3 regions of the Modestobacter sp. VKM Ac-2979 genome follow, and region 1 is predicted to be linked to each of the others. Evidence: riboswitches for the same ligand, from Rfam matches in the RefSeq annotation. Region 1 holds a riboswitch; each other region holds the start of a gene.
The links. Region 1 has a riboswitch for cyclic di-AMP ahead of O2W15_RS20755 (C40 family peptidase). Riboswitches for the same ligand answer to the same signal wherever they lie in the genome.
Positions count from the first base shown of each region.

Region 2: linked by a shared signal. The riboswitch ahead of O2W15_RS09445 (hypothetical protein) and the one ahead of O2W15_RS20755 (C40 family peptidase) in region 1 are both predicted to bind cyclic di-AMP.
Region 3: linked by a shared signal. The riboswitch ahead of O2W15_RS10715 (hypothetical protein) and the one ahead of O2W15_RS20755 (C40 family peptidase) in region 1 are both predicted to bind cyclic di-AMP.

Region 1 covers NZ_JAPVBO010000007.1:253,839-258,804, reverse strand. Annotated here, with positions in the region: gene O2W15_RS20765 (DUF4011 domain-containing protein) at 1-391, shown strand, start outside; gene O2W15_RS20760 (HNH endonuclease signature motif containing protein) at 523-2,169, opposite strand; cyclic di-AMP (ydaO/yuaA leader) riboswitch at 2,242-2,394, shown strand; gene O2W15_RS20755 (C40 family peptidase) at 2,411-2,947, shown strand; gene O2W15_RS20750 (bifunctional metallophosphatase/5'-nucleotidase) at 3,058-4,902, opposite strand.
Region 2 covers NZ_JAPVBO010000003.1:117,734-122,699, forward strand. Annotated here, with positions in the region: gene O2W15_RS09425 (citryl-CoA lyase) at 1-101, shown strand, start outside; gene O2W15_RS09430 (extradiol ring-cleavage dioxygenase) at 94-972, shown strand; gene O2W15_RS09435 (hypothetical protein) at 969-1,328, shown strand; gene O2W15_RS09440 (quinone oxidoreductase family protein) at 1,333-2,307, shown strand; cyclic di-AMP (ydaO/yuaA leader) riboswitch at 2,465-2,616, shown strand; gene O2W15_RS09445 (hypothetical protein) at 2,638-3,534, shown strand; gene O2W15_RS09450 (alpha/beta hydrolase) at 3,578-4,405, shown strand; gene O2W15_RS09455 (protein adenylyltransferase SelO) at 4,438-4,966, opposite strand, start outside.
Region 3 covers NZ_JAPVBO010000003.1:391,839-396,804, forward strand. Annotated here, with positions in the region: gene O2W15_RS10705 (sugar ABC transporter substrate-binding protein) at 1-382, opposite strand, end outside; gene O2W15_RS10710 (threonine/serine ThrE exporter family protein) at 630-2,033, opposite strand; cyclic di-AMP (ydaO/yuaA leader) riboswitch at 2,350-2,465, shown strand; gene O2W15_RS10715 (hypothetical protein) at 2,467-3,351, shown strand; gene O2W15_RS10720 (cytochrome P450) at 3,819-4,966, shown strand, end outside.

The sequences.
Region 1 (4,966 bases):
GTCGGACCGGACGCCGCTGGACCCGGCGGGGTGGACGACGTTCCGGCGCCAGGCGGCGAGCACCGACCGGGCGCTGGAGCACGTGCCGCCGGAGGAGATCGGCAACGCGATGGTGGCGCTGTGCCGGTCGGTGGCCGGGATGACCCGCGACGACCTGTTCCAGCAGACGCTGGCGGTGTTCGGGCACCGCCGCCGGCACCCGGTGCTGATGCCGCCGCTGGAGCTGGCGCTGGCCCAGGCGGTGCGGGCCGGCCGGATCACCCGGCAGAGCGCCGGTCAGTGGCTGACCGCGGTGGCGGACGGCGACGCGGACCTGCACGCGGTCCCCACCCCGCCCGTCCCGCCGAGCACGGTGGTGCGGGAACACCTGGACCAGCCCGCCGCAGGGTGATCAGGCCGGGAACCGACGAGGGCTGAGGAGCTGCTCCGGCCGCCTCCGATGTCGGCGGGACATCGGCCCGGACCTGCGCAGCCTGCGGAACCGCCGTCCTGCTGACGGCGGGGCCCGCGATCCCTGCCGCGCTACAGCAGCGGACCGATGAGGATCTCGGTGTCGTCGGGGCGGTAGGTGCGCCATCGTCCGTCCGGTCGTCGTTCGACCCGGAACCCGTGATGCACCTTGTTGTGATGGCGTTCGCACAACAACGCTGAGTTCTGCAGCGAGGTCTCGCCGCCGTGCAGCCAGTGGATCAGGTGGTGGACGTCGCACCACCAGGACGGGGCGCCGCAGCCGGCGAACACGCAGGACTTGTCGCGCCGCTCCACCGCCTTGCGCAGGCCAGGGGTGACCACCCGGTGGTCCCGGCCCAGGTCCAGCGGGACCCCGTCGGGGCCCATGACGATGCGGGAGATGCTGCCGTCACAGGCCAGGTAGCGGGCCCGCGCTGCCGAGATCGTCGCCCCGAAGCCCAGCTCCGCCGCACCCGCGCCGGTGGCCGGATCGACGAGGTCATCGAGATCGACGCCGACCACCACATGCGGCTTGACGGTGCGCAGGATCGGCAGATCACCGGAGGCCAACTGGTTGTCACACAGCTGCACGAGCGCGTCGGCGTTCTGCTGCGCACGGGTCCGCTCATCACCCCTGGGGCGGTCGGCCTGCACGATCGACTCGATCGCCGCCTGCACCTTCTCCCCACCCACGGCATCCAGGTCGAACCGACCGGTGACGCTGCCATCGGAGTGCTTCGCGATCGTCAACCGGCGGCCCTCCGTCGGATCAGGCTCCGGGCCGTCCGGGTCCAGCGCGTCCTCGAACGCCTGCACCGCAGCCACCAGCGACTGGTGCGGCGATACGGCCGCCACCTGCGCCCACACCCGATCGAAGGGAGCCAGGTCGATGCCCTGCTCGGCGGCTCGAGCCCGCTCCCGCTCCCCCACCGCAGCGGCGACCACGTCCATCTGCGCCGCCGTCACCGCACCCTCAGCGAACCCCGCCGCCAGCGCCGGGAAGTGCTCCAACGCCCGACCCGACCGCAGGATCCGCGACGCGTCACTCGCGGACAACCGGGTGTGCCCGATCAACCACGACCGCATCGACTTCAACCCGTCGTGCTCGGCGGCCTGGGTGGTGTCCGCGCGCCGAACGGTGCGGGTCAACTCAGCCGACGCGCGGTTGACCAGCTGCACCAGGAACGCCGTCCGCTCCAGCACCTGACCGTCCGTGAACGAATGGAGATCGTCGGCCGCCAAGGCGTCCAGAGCCGACATCAACTCGCTCACGGACACCTCCCGACGTATTCGAACATGTGTACGAATACTACCGCCGTCACCAGCTACGGGCAAGGCGAATCCGCAGGTCAGAGGCTTGTCCACAGATCCCGACAGCCCCTTGACGCGGTCGATCGTGGCCCGTCGACGATCGGCCCGGCCGCACGTGCGGCGCACGTGGCCAGCGACCAGCGCCGTGCTGGGACTTGGTCGACGGGAGAGCCGATCACGCGGCACTTCAGGCAGCGGGCCGTGTCGCGTCGAACACGAAACGTGCACACCCGCCGTCCGACCAGAAATCAGATTCCCGGCGGAAACAGCCGGCGAGAGCCGACCTCGCCGACGACCCGCTCCGGCGTTGCTCGACGTCAGCTCGGCGAGTCGTCTCCGCCGGCCGGGCGTGTTGCAGCCCCACGGGGTGTCGGAACCGCAACGCGCGGCACTTTGTGACAAATCCATGACAGCCCTACCGTCATCCGCGCCTGCCGGCCCTGAGTCACCACACACGGTGACACCGGCGAGCACCGCCGAACCGGGCAACCGCCGCATCGTCGCCGCGGACGCCCGGACCGGGGACCCACCGCAGTCTTGGGGTGAAGCGCAACGGCACGCGAGTGCCGGAGCGCCGGGCGAGTTCCCCGCCCGAACCCGTCAGCTAACTCGGTAGGCGGTTGAGGAGAACAAGGAGAACCCGTCGTCCATGACGACCACTCGCACGTCCCCTGCCCGTCGTCCCTCCCGTTCCGGTCGCCGGGCACTGATCGCGCTGTTCGCCAGCGCGGGCGTCGCCCTCACGCCGATGGCCGCCCAGGCCTCGGTCGGCGGCGGTGGCGCGGCCGCCCCAGCACCCGTCGCGGCACCGGTGGCCCCGGTCGCGGCTCCCAACGCAGCTGCCCAGATCATCGTCGACACGGCGCTCGCCCAGCAGGGCAAGCCCTACGTCTGGGCCGGGGCCGGCCCGAACGTCTACGACTGCTCCGGGCTGACGCAGTTCTCCTTCGCGGCCGCCGGCATCACGCTGCCGCACTCCTCCCGCATGCAGTCGACGATGGGCGTGCCCGTGGCCCGCGCCGACCTGCAGCCCGGTGACCTGGTCTTCTTCTACGACCCGGTGGGCCACGTCGGCATCTACATCGGCAACGGCCTGATGGTGCACGCCCCCACCGCCGGGGACGTCGTCCGCACCATCAACGTCGACACCATGTGGGGCTACAACTCCGCGCGCCGGCTGGTCTGACCCGCTCGCCCGAGGGCAGTCGCACGACGAACGCCCCGCTCCCCATACCGGGGAGCGGGGCGTTCGCCGTGCCGGAGGGGCCGATGTCGCGACCCCGGCCCCTCCGAGGGTCAGCCGAGCAGCGGCTCGCCGTCGCGGACGAGCTGCCAGTTCTCCACGTAGAAGTCGGCCGGGTCGATCACGCCGCGCTCCTGGGCCCACTCGATGAGCAGCTGACGGATCTCCAGCTGCTCGTTGTAGACCACCGGGGCCGTGGAGATGTGCGGGAAACCGCCACCGCCGGAGCGCCGGTAGTTGTTCACCGCGACGACGAAGCGGGCGTCGTCGGCCACCGGCTCACCGTCGATCTCCAGCCGGGTGACCCGCTCGCCGACCGGCCGGGAGACGTCCAGGTCGTACTCGACGCCGGAGAGCACGTCGTAGTTGTAGTCCGGCGTGCCGTCGGCGTTGGTGATCGTCTCCGGGTCGACCGGCCCAGTGGCCGGCACCTGGGTGAAGTAGCTCGCCGACTCCTCCAGGTAGTCGCGCACCTGGGCGCCGGTCATCTCCACCGCCTCCAGGGTGTTGTCGAAGACGTAGAGCCCGGCGATGTCCCGGATGGTGACCTCGCCCTCCGGGAAGACCGCCTCCCGGCTGAACGGCGCGGCGATCGACAGCACCGGCAGGTCGGCCCACTCGGTGCCCCCGAGCGCAGCGTCGACGGTCTCGGTCTGCACCTGCTGGATGAAGTCGAGGATCGGGGTGTCCTCGTACCGGCTGGTGAGCGTGGTCAGCTCCTCGGTGGAGGTGGCCACGACCTGGTTGACGTAGTCGACGGTCGCCTGGTGCGCCTCGTCGGTGACGGCGAGGACGTCGGGGTCCTCCGGGTAGTCCCTGGTGCGCAGTGCGGTGGCCGTGGCCTCGGTGACGTCCCACTGACCACGGGTCTTGGTCAGCTCGAAGTCGACCTGGCTGACCGTGGCGCCCCAGCGGTAGGGCTGGGTGAGCAGCACCTCCTCGCCGGTGACCTCGTTGACCACGACCTGGGACGGGGCGTCGCGGTGCGTGTGGCCGACGACCATCGCGTCGATGCCGGGCACCGTGCGGGCGATGACGTCGGAGGGGTTCTCCGTGCCGACGGCCGGGTCGTCGTAGGACGACGTCCCGCCGACTCCGGCGTGCGCCAGGACGACGACGACGTCGGCCTGCTCGGCGACGACCGGCACCCACTCCTCCGCCGTCTCCACCATGTCGCGGAACTCGAGCTGGCCCTCGACGTTGTTGCGGTCCCAGATCGCCGAGCCCGGTGTGGTGAGGCCGATGATGCCGACGGTGACCGGCTTGGCGCCGCGCACCTTCATCCGTTCCAGCGTGTACGGCGGCAGGTACGGCTCGCCGGTCTCCACGTCGATGACGTTGGCGCCGAGCACCGGGTGGTCGACGTCGTCGACGTAGCCGGCGAGGGTGTCCAGGCCGTAGTTGAACTCGTGGTTGCCGACGACCTGGGCGTCGTAGCCGATGACGTCGTAGGCCGCCGCGATCGGGTGCTCGGCCTCCGGCGGCTGCTGGGCGGCGAGGTAGGTGAGCGGCGTGCCCTGCAGGAAGTCGCCGTTGTCGACGACGAAGACGCTGTCCGCGCCCTTCTCGGCGCGTACCGAGTCGACCACCGAGGAGATCCGGGCCAGGCCCGTCGCGTCACCGGCGCTGTCGGTGTACGGCGCGTCGCGGAAGTAGTCCCAGTCCTGCGCGCGGCCGTGGACGTCGGTGGTGGCCAGCATGGTGAGTTCGAGACTCTGCCCCTTGCCGTGCCCGCCGCCGTGCCCCTTGCCGTGACCGTTCCCATGGCCGTTCCCGTGACCGTGGCCGTTCCCATGGCCGTTGTCGTGACCGCCCGGGCTGGCCGCCGCGGGGGTCACCGCCCCGACGCTCATCGCCAGCACCGCTGCCGCGACCGTCACCGTCGTCCGTCTGCGCACGCGATCTCCCCCAAGCTCGTCAGCCGCCCCTGCTGGGCCGGCTGTGCGGTTGCTGAGCCAACGT
Region 2 (4,966 bases), on a different contig from region 1:
ACCCGGTGGCCAACGACGTCTTCCTGTCCGTGGACCTCAACAACCGGTCCGTCGCCCCCGACCCGTACCTCCCTGACCTCAACGGAGACAGTCATGGCTGAACTGGCCGCGGTGATCGCGTCCACCCACCACCCCTTCTACTACCGGGCCAGCACCGCCACCGGCGCTGACCGGCCGCCGTTCGCCGACGAGTGGGTGGCGAAGATCGAGGCGTTCCGCGAGACGCTGACCCGCGCGGAGCCCGACGTCCTGGTGATGGTCGGCAGCGACCACTTCCACCAGCTCTGGCTGGACAACATGCCGCAGTTCCTGGTGGGCAAGGCGCCGTTCTTCGACGCCAACTTCCACAACGAGGAGCGCGAGTTCGGGCTGCCGAAGATGACGCTGCGCGGCGAGGAGGACCTGGCGGCGCACCTGCTGCGGGACGGGCTGGACCGGGACTTCGACCTGGCCTTCAGCAACGAGCTGCGGATCGACCACAGCATCACCTGCCCGATCATCACACTGCGCCCGCAGGCCGACCTGCCGATCGTGCCGGTCTACACCAACATCTTCGCCCCGCCGCTGCCGCAGCCGAAGCGCTTCGTCCAGCTGGGCCGGGCGATCCGGGAGATGGTCGAGTCCTGGGAGAGCGACAAGCGGGTGGCGGTGATCGGCACCGGGCACCTGTCCCTGGAGCTGGGCGGGCCGCGGCAGTTCGGCGAGCACGGGCCGGACCCGGAGTTCGACCGCAAGGCCGTCGAGTGGATCGCCAGCGGGGACATCGAGGGGTGCCTGGCCGAGGTCTCCCTGGAGTCCCTGCACCACCCGGGCAACGCCACCCACGGGTTCATGGACTTCATGCTGATGATGGGCGTAGCCGGCGAGGGCGCGAAGGCCGACCACGTCGACACCCTGGACCTGTTCCACACCATGGAGGCGTACTTCACCTGGTACCCCAACGGGGTCCCGAGCGCGGGGGTGTCGGCATGAGCAAGTACCTGCTGGACAAGTTCCTGTTCACCGTCGACCGCGACCCCGAGCTGACCGAGCGCTACCGGGAGGACCCGGCCGGCACGGTCACCTGGTGGGAGGCCGAGATGGCCAACACCGTCCTCAACTGCATCCCCGCGGAGAAGACGACCTGGCTGGCCTTCACCGACGAGGAGCGGCGGGCGCTGGCCGCGCACGACCACGTCGCGCTGTTCCAGATGGGCGCGCACCCGTTCCTGACGCTCACCCTCTTCATCGCGCTGTTCGAACGCGACCACGGGCCGATGGAGTACCAGCGCGCCTACGGGAAGGCGATGGAGCACGTCTCCATGCCCTACCCCGACATCGCGACCTGAGCCGGTGCGCGCCGCCATCCTGACCTCGCCGGGCGAGCCGCCCGCCCTGGCGGACCACCCGGACCCGGTGCCCGGCGAGGGCCGGACCCTGGTCCGGGTGACCGCCGCCCCGGTCGTGCCGCTGGACCTGCTCTGCGCCTCCGGGACGTCGTACTTCGGCCGCCCGGCCGTGCCCTACGTGCCCGGCGTGCAGGGGGTGGGGGTCGTGGTGTCGTCGGCGGTGCTGGCGCCCGGCACCCGGGTCTGGTTCGCCACCTCGGCGGGGATGAGCCCGGGCGACGGCAGCCTGGGTGAGCTCTGCGCGGTGCCGGACGCCGACGTCGTCCCGCTCGCCGGGGACCTGCCCGACCCGGTCGTGGCGGCGCTGGGCCTGTCGGCGGTCGCCGGCTGGATGGCCCTGACCTGGCGCGGCCGGTTGCAGCCCGGGGAGCGGGTGCTGGTGCTCGGCGCCGGGGGCGCGGTCGGCCAAGCCGCGCTGGGCGCCGCCCGCGCGCTGGGGGCCGGGCGGGTGGTCGGGGTCTGCCGGTCGCCGTCCGCGGCCGACCGTGCCCGCCGGGCCGGCGCCGAGGACGTCGTCCTCACCGGGGACGGCGGCGACCTGGCGGCGCGGATCCGGCAGACGGTCGGCTCGGACGTCGACCTCGTCGTCGACCCGGTGTTCGGCGCCGTGGCGGCGGCCGCGTGCTCGGTGCTGGCGCCCGGCGGGCGGCTGGTCAACCTGGGTGGCGCGGCCGGGGACGCCGCCGAGTTCTCCTCCGCCGTGCTGCGCAGTCGGAGCATCGACGTGCTCGGCTACACCAACAACGCGCTCACCGGCGAGCAGCGGGCGGCCGCGCTGACCGCGGTGCTGCGGCACGCCGCGGCCGGGCAGCTCCGGGTGGAGCACGCCGTCCTCCCGCTGGCGCGGGTCGAGGAGGCCTGGGCGGCCACCGCCGCCGGGGGTGGGAGCCGGTCCGTCGTCGAGCTGTCGGCGCGCTGACCGGACACCGCCGGTGGTGACGGATGGGACGCGTGTGTCCGGAGAGTGACGCGACCACCGTCACCCGATGAAATGCCCGCAACCGATTGTCACGACTACATAACGCCGTTAGGTTGGCCGGGTCCAGTCGGTCGCCACGTCCCCACCCGGGGAGCCCGGCCGGACGCCGCCGAGTCGCCCTCCGGGGCGAGCCGGGGACCCACCGCACCACTGGGGTGAATCCCGCGCCCGGACGACCGTCCGGGCCGGGTAGGGCTGCTTCCCGCCCGAACCCGTCAGCTGACCTGGTAGGCGGCACACGGAAGACACCTGTACGGAGCACTCCTGCCCATGCGCGCCCGCACCACCACCTCTGCCGCCACCGGCCGACGCCGCCCGCCGGCCGGCATCCGCCGCCCCGGGCTGTACCTGGGCATCGCGGCGGCCGGAGCCGTCCTGGTCAACGTCGTCGTCGGCGTCGGCCCAGCGGCCCAGGCCGACCCCGTGGCGTCCCAGCCGGTGAGCGTCGCCGAGCAGCTGGGGCTGGCCGCCGAATCCGGCGCCGTCGACGGGACCGAGGACCTCCGGCCGCTCGAGGAGCTGGCAGCCAGCCGGGCCACCCGGGAGGCCGAGCAGACCGCCGCCCAGCAGGCCCAGGCCGCGGCCGACCAGGCCGTGCTCGACCAGCAGGCAGCGGAGGCGGAGGCAGCACGCCTCGCCGCCGAGGCCGCGGCCGCCGCGGAGGCCGAGGCCGCTCGGGTCGCCGCCGAGGCCGCTGCTGCGGCCGAGGCCGAGGCGCAGGCAGCCGCCGCCGCTCCGGCACGGGCCGCCGCCGCGGCCAAGCCCTCCGCCGCGGCGGCCGCGAGCCCCGGCACCGCGGTGTCCGCGATCGCCAAGATCAACAATTCCGCCGGACCGATCAAGCCGCAGGCGCAGGCGGCCGCGAACGCCGTGGTCAGCAACGTGCCCGGCGCCGGCTCGATCACCCTGGGCGGCACCCGGCCCAGCGCTGCCGACCCGCACGGTCACCCGTCGGGGCTGGCGGTGGACTACATGGTCATGTCCAACGCCGCCCTCGGGGATGCGATCGTCGCCTACCACGTGGCCAACTGGGCTGAGCTCGGCGTCGACTACATCATCTGGGAGCAGCGGATGCTCTCCTCGCCCGGTGGCTCCTGGAAGCAGATGGAGGACCGGGGCAGCGTGACGGCGAACCACTTCGACCACCCGCACGTCAACTACCGCTAGACGGCGCTGGCCCGGCCGGCCCCCAGCGCGCCACCATGGGGTGGTGCTGCGGTCGGTGCTCCGGGCCGCGCTGATCGGTGCCATCGTGCTGGTCGTGGTGGTCGGCCTGCTCTGGACGGTTCAGCGCCGCTTGGTGTACCTGCCCGACGCCGGTCCGGTGCCGCCCGCTGCCGAGGCCGTCCCCGGTGGCCGGGACGTCGAGCTGACCACCGCCGACGGGCTGACCCTCGGCGCGTGGTTCGTGCCCGGCCCGACGGCCGACGCACCGGCCGTGCTGGTGGCCAACGGCAACGGCGGCCACCGCGGGGTCCGGGCGCCGCTGGCCCGGGCGCTGTCGTCAGCGGGGCTGGCGGTGCTGCTGTTCGACTACCGCGGGTACGGCGGCAACCCGGGCAGCCCGACCGAGGCCGGGTTGGCGCTCGACGTCCGCGCGGCGCGCGACTGGCTGCTGGCCGACGGCGGGGTCCCCGCAGAGCGGCTCCTGTACTACGGGGAGAGCCTGGGCGCCGCCGTCGTCACCGAGCTGGCCGTCGACCACCCGCCGGCCGGGCTCGTGCTGCGCTCCCCGTTCGTCGACCTGGCCGCCGTCGGCAGCGAGCACTACCCGTTCCTGCCGGTCCGGTTGCTGCTGCGCGACCAGTACCCGGTGGCCGAGCAGGTCGCCCGGGTCGAGGTGCCCACCACCGTCGTCCTCGGCACCGCCGACTCGATCGTGCCGCCGGAGCAGAGCAGGGCGGTGGCCGCTGCCGCCGGGCAGCTGCACCGCATGGTCGAGGTGCCCGGCGCCGACCACAACGACGCCGTCCTGTTGGACGGCGACCAGCTGGTCGCCGCCGTCGTCGAACTGGCCCGCCTGACGACCGACCCCTGACCGACAGAAATGGCCATTTCTGTCGTCGCGGGTCAGGTGCCGCAGAAGGTCTGGTAGGTGGCGCCGAAGTCGGCGGGGGCGGGGGTGGCGTACCGCTCCAGGCCCGGCCGCTCGGCGTACGGGTGGGTCACGGCGTCGAGCAGGGGACCGAGCGGGGCGAGGTCGCCTGCGGTCGCTGCGGTGAGCGCCTCCTCGACGAGGTGGTTGCGCGGGATGTAGAGCGGGTTCACCCGGTCCATGGCGTCGGCATCCGGAGCCAGTGCGCGCCAGCGCTCCGACCACGCGTCGAACGAGGCCAGGTCGAGGAAGAGGTTGCGGACCGGGTCGACGTCGCCGCGGGCGGCAGCGCCGAGCAGCCGGAACCCGGACGTGTGGTCGACGTGGCCGGCCTGCAGCAGGGTCAGGAACTCCTCGACCAGCGGCGCGGCCACTTCGTCGTCCAGCCCCTCCGGCAGGCCCAGCTTGGCGTGCATGCCGGCCGACCAGGCCGCGTCGTACTGCGGCCGGAACTCGCCCAGTGCCGCCACCGCGAGCTCGATCGCCCGCTCCTGCTCCTCGGCG
Region 3 (4,966 bases), on a different contig from region 1:
ACTTGCCGGCGTCCAGGTACTGCTGGGCGATCGAGTCGATGCTGGCCGGGTCCATCGGGAAGGACACCACCGCGTCCACGTCGCTGTTGAGGTAGGTGGTCAGGTTCGACACCTGGGTCGACAGGTCGCTGTTGTCGTTGGTGAACTCGACGGTGACGCCCTGCTCCTCGGCGTAGTCCTGCATCTGCTGGCTGAGCACCGAGTAGATGGGCAGCGAGGTGAAGGGGAAGTCGAAGAGGATGGTGTCGACCTCGGTGTCGCCGCCCGCAGAGGTGGCCGCGGCGGTGCCGCTCTCACTCGTGGTGCTGCAACCGGTCAGCGCCAGGGTCACCGCGAGCGGCGCGACGACGGCGGCGGTGGCTCGATGACGGCGTGCGGACATGAGGGCCTCGTTCTCTGCAGAGGGGACGGCGTCAGGACCGGACGGAGCCCGGCCACCCCGGGACTGGTCCCGCGGGGGTGGTGACCGGAGCGAGCTCCGCTGACGGCATCACCCGGCGGCGGTGAGCTGTTCGGTAGACCCTCGGTCCGATCCGCGGTGGCCGACGACCACCGCGTGCACCCGATCTCGCCGTTTCGCGCACCCGCCCGAGCTGCCCGGCCTGGACCCCTCGGTCAGCAGGCCGATCTCAGTCGGAGCTGGTCGCGCGGCGCCGCACCCGCCGGTCGAACCGGTCGCGGCTGCTGCCCAGCGGCTGGCCGAGGTACCTGCCCAGCACGATGCCGGCGGCGAGGGCCAGGCCGATGGCCGCGGCCCCCACGAGCTCGTCCACCCCGCCCGGCACGTCCGCCTCCACGACGATCGCGAAGAGGCCGCGGTAGATCGTGAGCCCGGGCAGCAGCGGCACGATGCCGCAGACCGCGACGAGCAGGGGCGGGAACCGGAGCCGATCGGTCAGCGCCGCACCGCAGAAGCCGACGACCACAGCCGCCGTCCCGCTCGCCACCGCGGGGCCGGCCCCGAACGCCGCGGTCGCCGACGACGTCGTCCAGGCCAGCGCGCCGGCCACCGTGGCGACCCCGACGGCGTGCGGGCGGGCATGGGACGCGAGGGCCCAGGACCCCGCCATCCCGGCGGCTGCGGCCAGCGCCACGGCGAACGGCACGGTGTACATCGACGGGTCGGTCACGCGCAGCGGGACACCCGCCCGCTGCGCCAGGTCCAGCACGGCGGCGATGCCGACGACGATGCCGGTCGTCAAGGTGAGCACCTCGAAGGCGCGCGCCGCGGCGGTGACCGGGAAGCCGTTGATCGCGTCCTCGGCCGCACCCACGAAGGAGAGGCCGGCCAGGAGCACCACGATCCCTGCGGCGACCACCAGCGAGGTGCGGACCTCGACCTCGGAGACGATGAGGAGGACGGCCGCTCCGGTGGCCACCGCGGCGCCGAGTGCCTGCTGGAAGAACATCGGCAGCCCACGCCGGTCGAGGGCTCGCATCGTCTGCTCGATGGCGGCCGTGGTGAGCGCCGCGACCAGCGCCACCAGCCAGTCCCCGCCGAGCAGGAAGGCGACGCAACCGGCCACACCCGACCAGCCGAGCGCGTGGATCGAGCGGCGGTAGGGGTGCGGCGCCGACAGCACGTCGTCCAGCTGACGGTGCGCCTCCTCCAGGCCCAGGCCGGCTGTCTTGATCTCCGCCGCCAGGTCGGTGATGCCCTGGAGCCGGGTGTAGTCCAGCCCCCGCGGGCGCACGATCCGCATCAGCATGAGCGGTGGGACGTCGTCCGGGTCGTAGCTGATCGTCAGCGAGGTGAACGTGATGTCGACCTGGCAGTCGGTCAGCCCGTAGCCCGCGGCCACGCGCAGCACGGTGGCGGTCACGTCGGCCGCGGAGGCCCCGACCGCCAGCATCGACTCCCCGATGCGCAGGGCGAGGCCGAGCGCCGAGCGCGCGGTGTCCGCGTCGACCCGGCTGGGCTGGGCGCGCAGCGCCAGCGGTGCCGTCGGCGGCCCGGACCCGGAGATCGCCTTGCGCGCCCGGTCCGGCAGGCGGGGGAACCGCCGGCTGCGGTCCCGGGTCGTGGGGTTCACTCGGGCCAGGCTACGGAGCGCTGACGGGAAGTCACGGCTGCCGACCACGCGCGGGTCGTGGCCTTCCCCACTCTCGCGCGGACGGCGCCCCGGGCCCGCTGTCCGGCACTACGGCGGCGAGTCGGCCGGCGCGTCCCGCCACCGGACGGCGTGCCGCCGACGGCACGCCGATGGCGTGACGACCGTCACGAAGACAGCCCCATCGCGGGTACATAACGTTCCGGTCACGCCGACTTCGTGGGCGTGGCGCCGGTCCGCCCAACCCTGCCTGCCGGCCGCCATCCAGGACCTTCAGGGCAGGGGTGGGGAACCCACCGCACACGGCGCGCCGATCCATCGGATGGCGCGCCTCGGGGTGAAGCCGGCATCGCCGGCCGGGCACCGATCGCCCGAACCCGACAGCTAACCCCTCAGGCGGTGATCGGAGATCACCATGCCCAAGAACAGCTCGTCTCGCTTCGTCCGCACGCGGGACGTCCTCGTCGGCCTCCCCGTCGTGGCCGGCGTCTCCGTCGTCACGCTGGGCGTCCTCAGCTCCCCGGCGCAGGCCCACACCACCAGCCCGGCGCCCTCGGTCACCGCGACCCAGGAGGACCGGCACACCGCCGAGCAGGGCGACCCGTTCGCCGCGCTCGCGGGGGCCCACGGGCAGTCCTGGCGGGAGCTCTACCAGCGCAACATCGGCGCCTTCGGCGAGGACCGCGCGGCGCTCACCCCGGGGCAGGTGCGGTTCCTCCTCGGCGCCGAGGACGCAGCACCGGCACCTGCTGCTGCTCCGGCACCCGAGCCGGCCCCGGCTCCTGCCCCCGCACCGGCTCCCGCACCGGCTCCCGCCCCGGCACCGGCTCCCGCCCCGGCACCGGCTCCCGCCCCGGCACCGGCTCCCGCCCCGGCACCGGCTCCGGTCGCGGCTCCGGCTCCGGTGGTGGCCGTCGCCTCGCAGTCCACGGCCGCCGCCCACATCACCAACACCGCCGGGCCCGTGCAGCCGCGGGCCGCGGCCGCCGCGGACGCCGTCGTGCGCGACGTCCCCGGCGCCGCCGGCATCACCATCGGTGGGACGCGCGGCAGCGCGACCGACCCGAACGGCCACCCCTCCGGGCTGGCCCTGGACTACATGGTCATGTCCGACACCGCGCTCGGGAACGCGATCGTCGAGTACCACATCGCCAACTGGGACGCCCTCGGCGTGGACTACATCATCTGGCAGCAGCGCATCCTCATGTCGCCGACCGGCTCGTGGAGCCCCATGGCCGATCGCGGCAGCGCCACGGCCAACCACATGGACCACCCGCACGTGAACTACCAGGCGGGCTGACCCGCCCGGCCCCGCTCCACCAGGGCGGACACCGTGCCCCCCTGCCCGTACCGCGGGCAGGGGGGCACTGTGCGTCTCCGCCGCCGAGGGCCGCCGACGGTGTCCGACCGTCCGCGTGGGATGGTCGGGGCAGAGCCCACCGCCACGGATGGTCCGCCACGGTGCGGGCACAGTCGACGGCGACCGCGCGAGGCCCGTGATCCGATCGAGGTCCCACGACGTCGTCGCACGGCGGACGTCGCACGATCAGCACCCGGCGCCGGTCGGGTGTCGCTCCCCCGGTGGGCTCGGCGTGGCTCGACGTCGCGCCGGTGCCCGGATGACGACGAGGGATCATGTCCACGACCGACTTCTCAACACCACCCGGGTCCAGGCGTCGCCGCGTGCGGCGGACCGCCGCCCTGGCCGCCCGACCGGTGACGCGGAGGTCGGGCGGGTGGCCGCGGCGCCAGCGCAGCGCGCGGGCCGTGGCCCAGGCGTGGCTCGGCCGCATCGTGGAGCGACGGATCCGCAAGAAGGGCATCGACCTCACCGAGCTGACCTTCTTCCCGGAGAGCGCTCGACTGCCCCTGCTGCGGCGCGGGGTGGACCCGGTGCCGGAGCTCGCCGAGCTGCGCGCCCGCTGTCCGGTGGAGCGGCTCGACCTGCCCATGGGTCTCGCGGCGCACCTGGTCACCGGTTACGAGCAGGCCCGCGCCGTCCTCGCCGACCGCGACTCCTACAGCAACGACATCCGGCACCTGTTCGGCGACGCCGGACCGGGGTCGACAGCAGACGTCGGCGGCCTCGGTTTCACCGACCCGCCGCTGCACACCCGGCTGCGCAAGCTCGTGGCCCCGGAGTTCACCCGGCGCCGGCTGGACCGGCTGGAGCCCACGGTCGAGGCGATCGTCACCCGCCGGCTGGACGAGCTCGCCGCCGCCGGATCGCCGGCAGACCTGGCCGAGCACGTCTCCTGGCGGGTCCCGATGGACGTGATCTGCGGGCTGCTGGGGCTGGACGACGCCGACCACGAGGCCTTCGTCCGGCTGGGCACCCAGCGCTTCGACGCCACGGGGGGTGTGGCCGCGGCGCTCGGTGCGGTGTCGGAGCAGAAGCGGATCCTCCTCGACGTGGTGGCGCGGCAGCGGACGGCGCCCGGGGACGGCTTGATCGGGCGGATCCTCCTGGCCGAGGGCGACGGCATCTCCGACGACGACCTCGCGGGCCTCGTCGACGGGATCGTCACCGGCGGGTACGAGACCACCGCCAGCTCCATCTCCCTGGGCACCATGGTGCTGCTGCGCGACCCCGCCCATGCCGCCATCGTCCGAGGGGGCTCACCGGCCGAGATCGACGGCCTGGTGGAGGAGCTGCTGCGCTACCTGTCGGTGGTCCAGGTGGCCTTCCCGCGGTTCGCCAAGCAGGACCTGGAGCTGGCCGGCTGCCCGATCCAGCAGGGCGACCTCGTCGCCGTCTCGCTCAGCGGGGCCGACCGCGACCCGGCCTGGGCCGGCCCGCAGCCCGACCAGTTCCAGCCGACCCGGTCCCCCGCCGGCGGTCACCTGGCGTTCGGCCACGGGGTGCACCGCTGCGTCGGCGCCGAACTCGCGCGCCTGGAACTCCGCATCGCGCT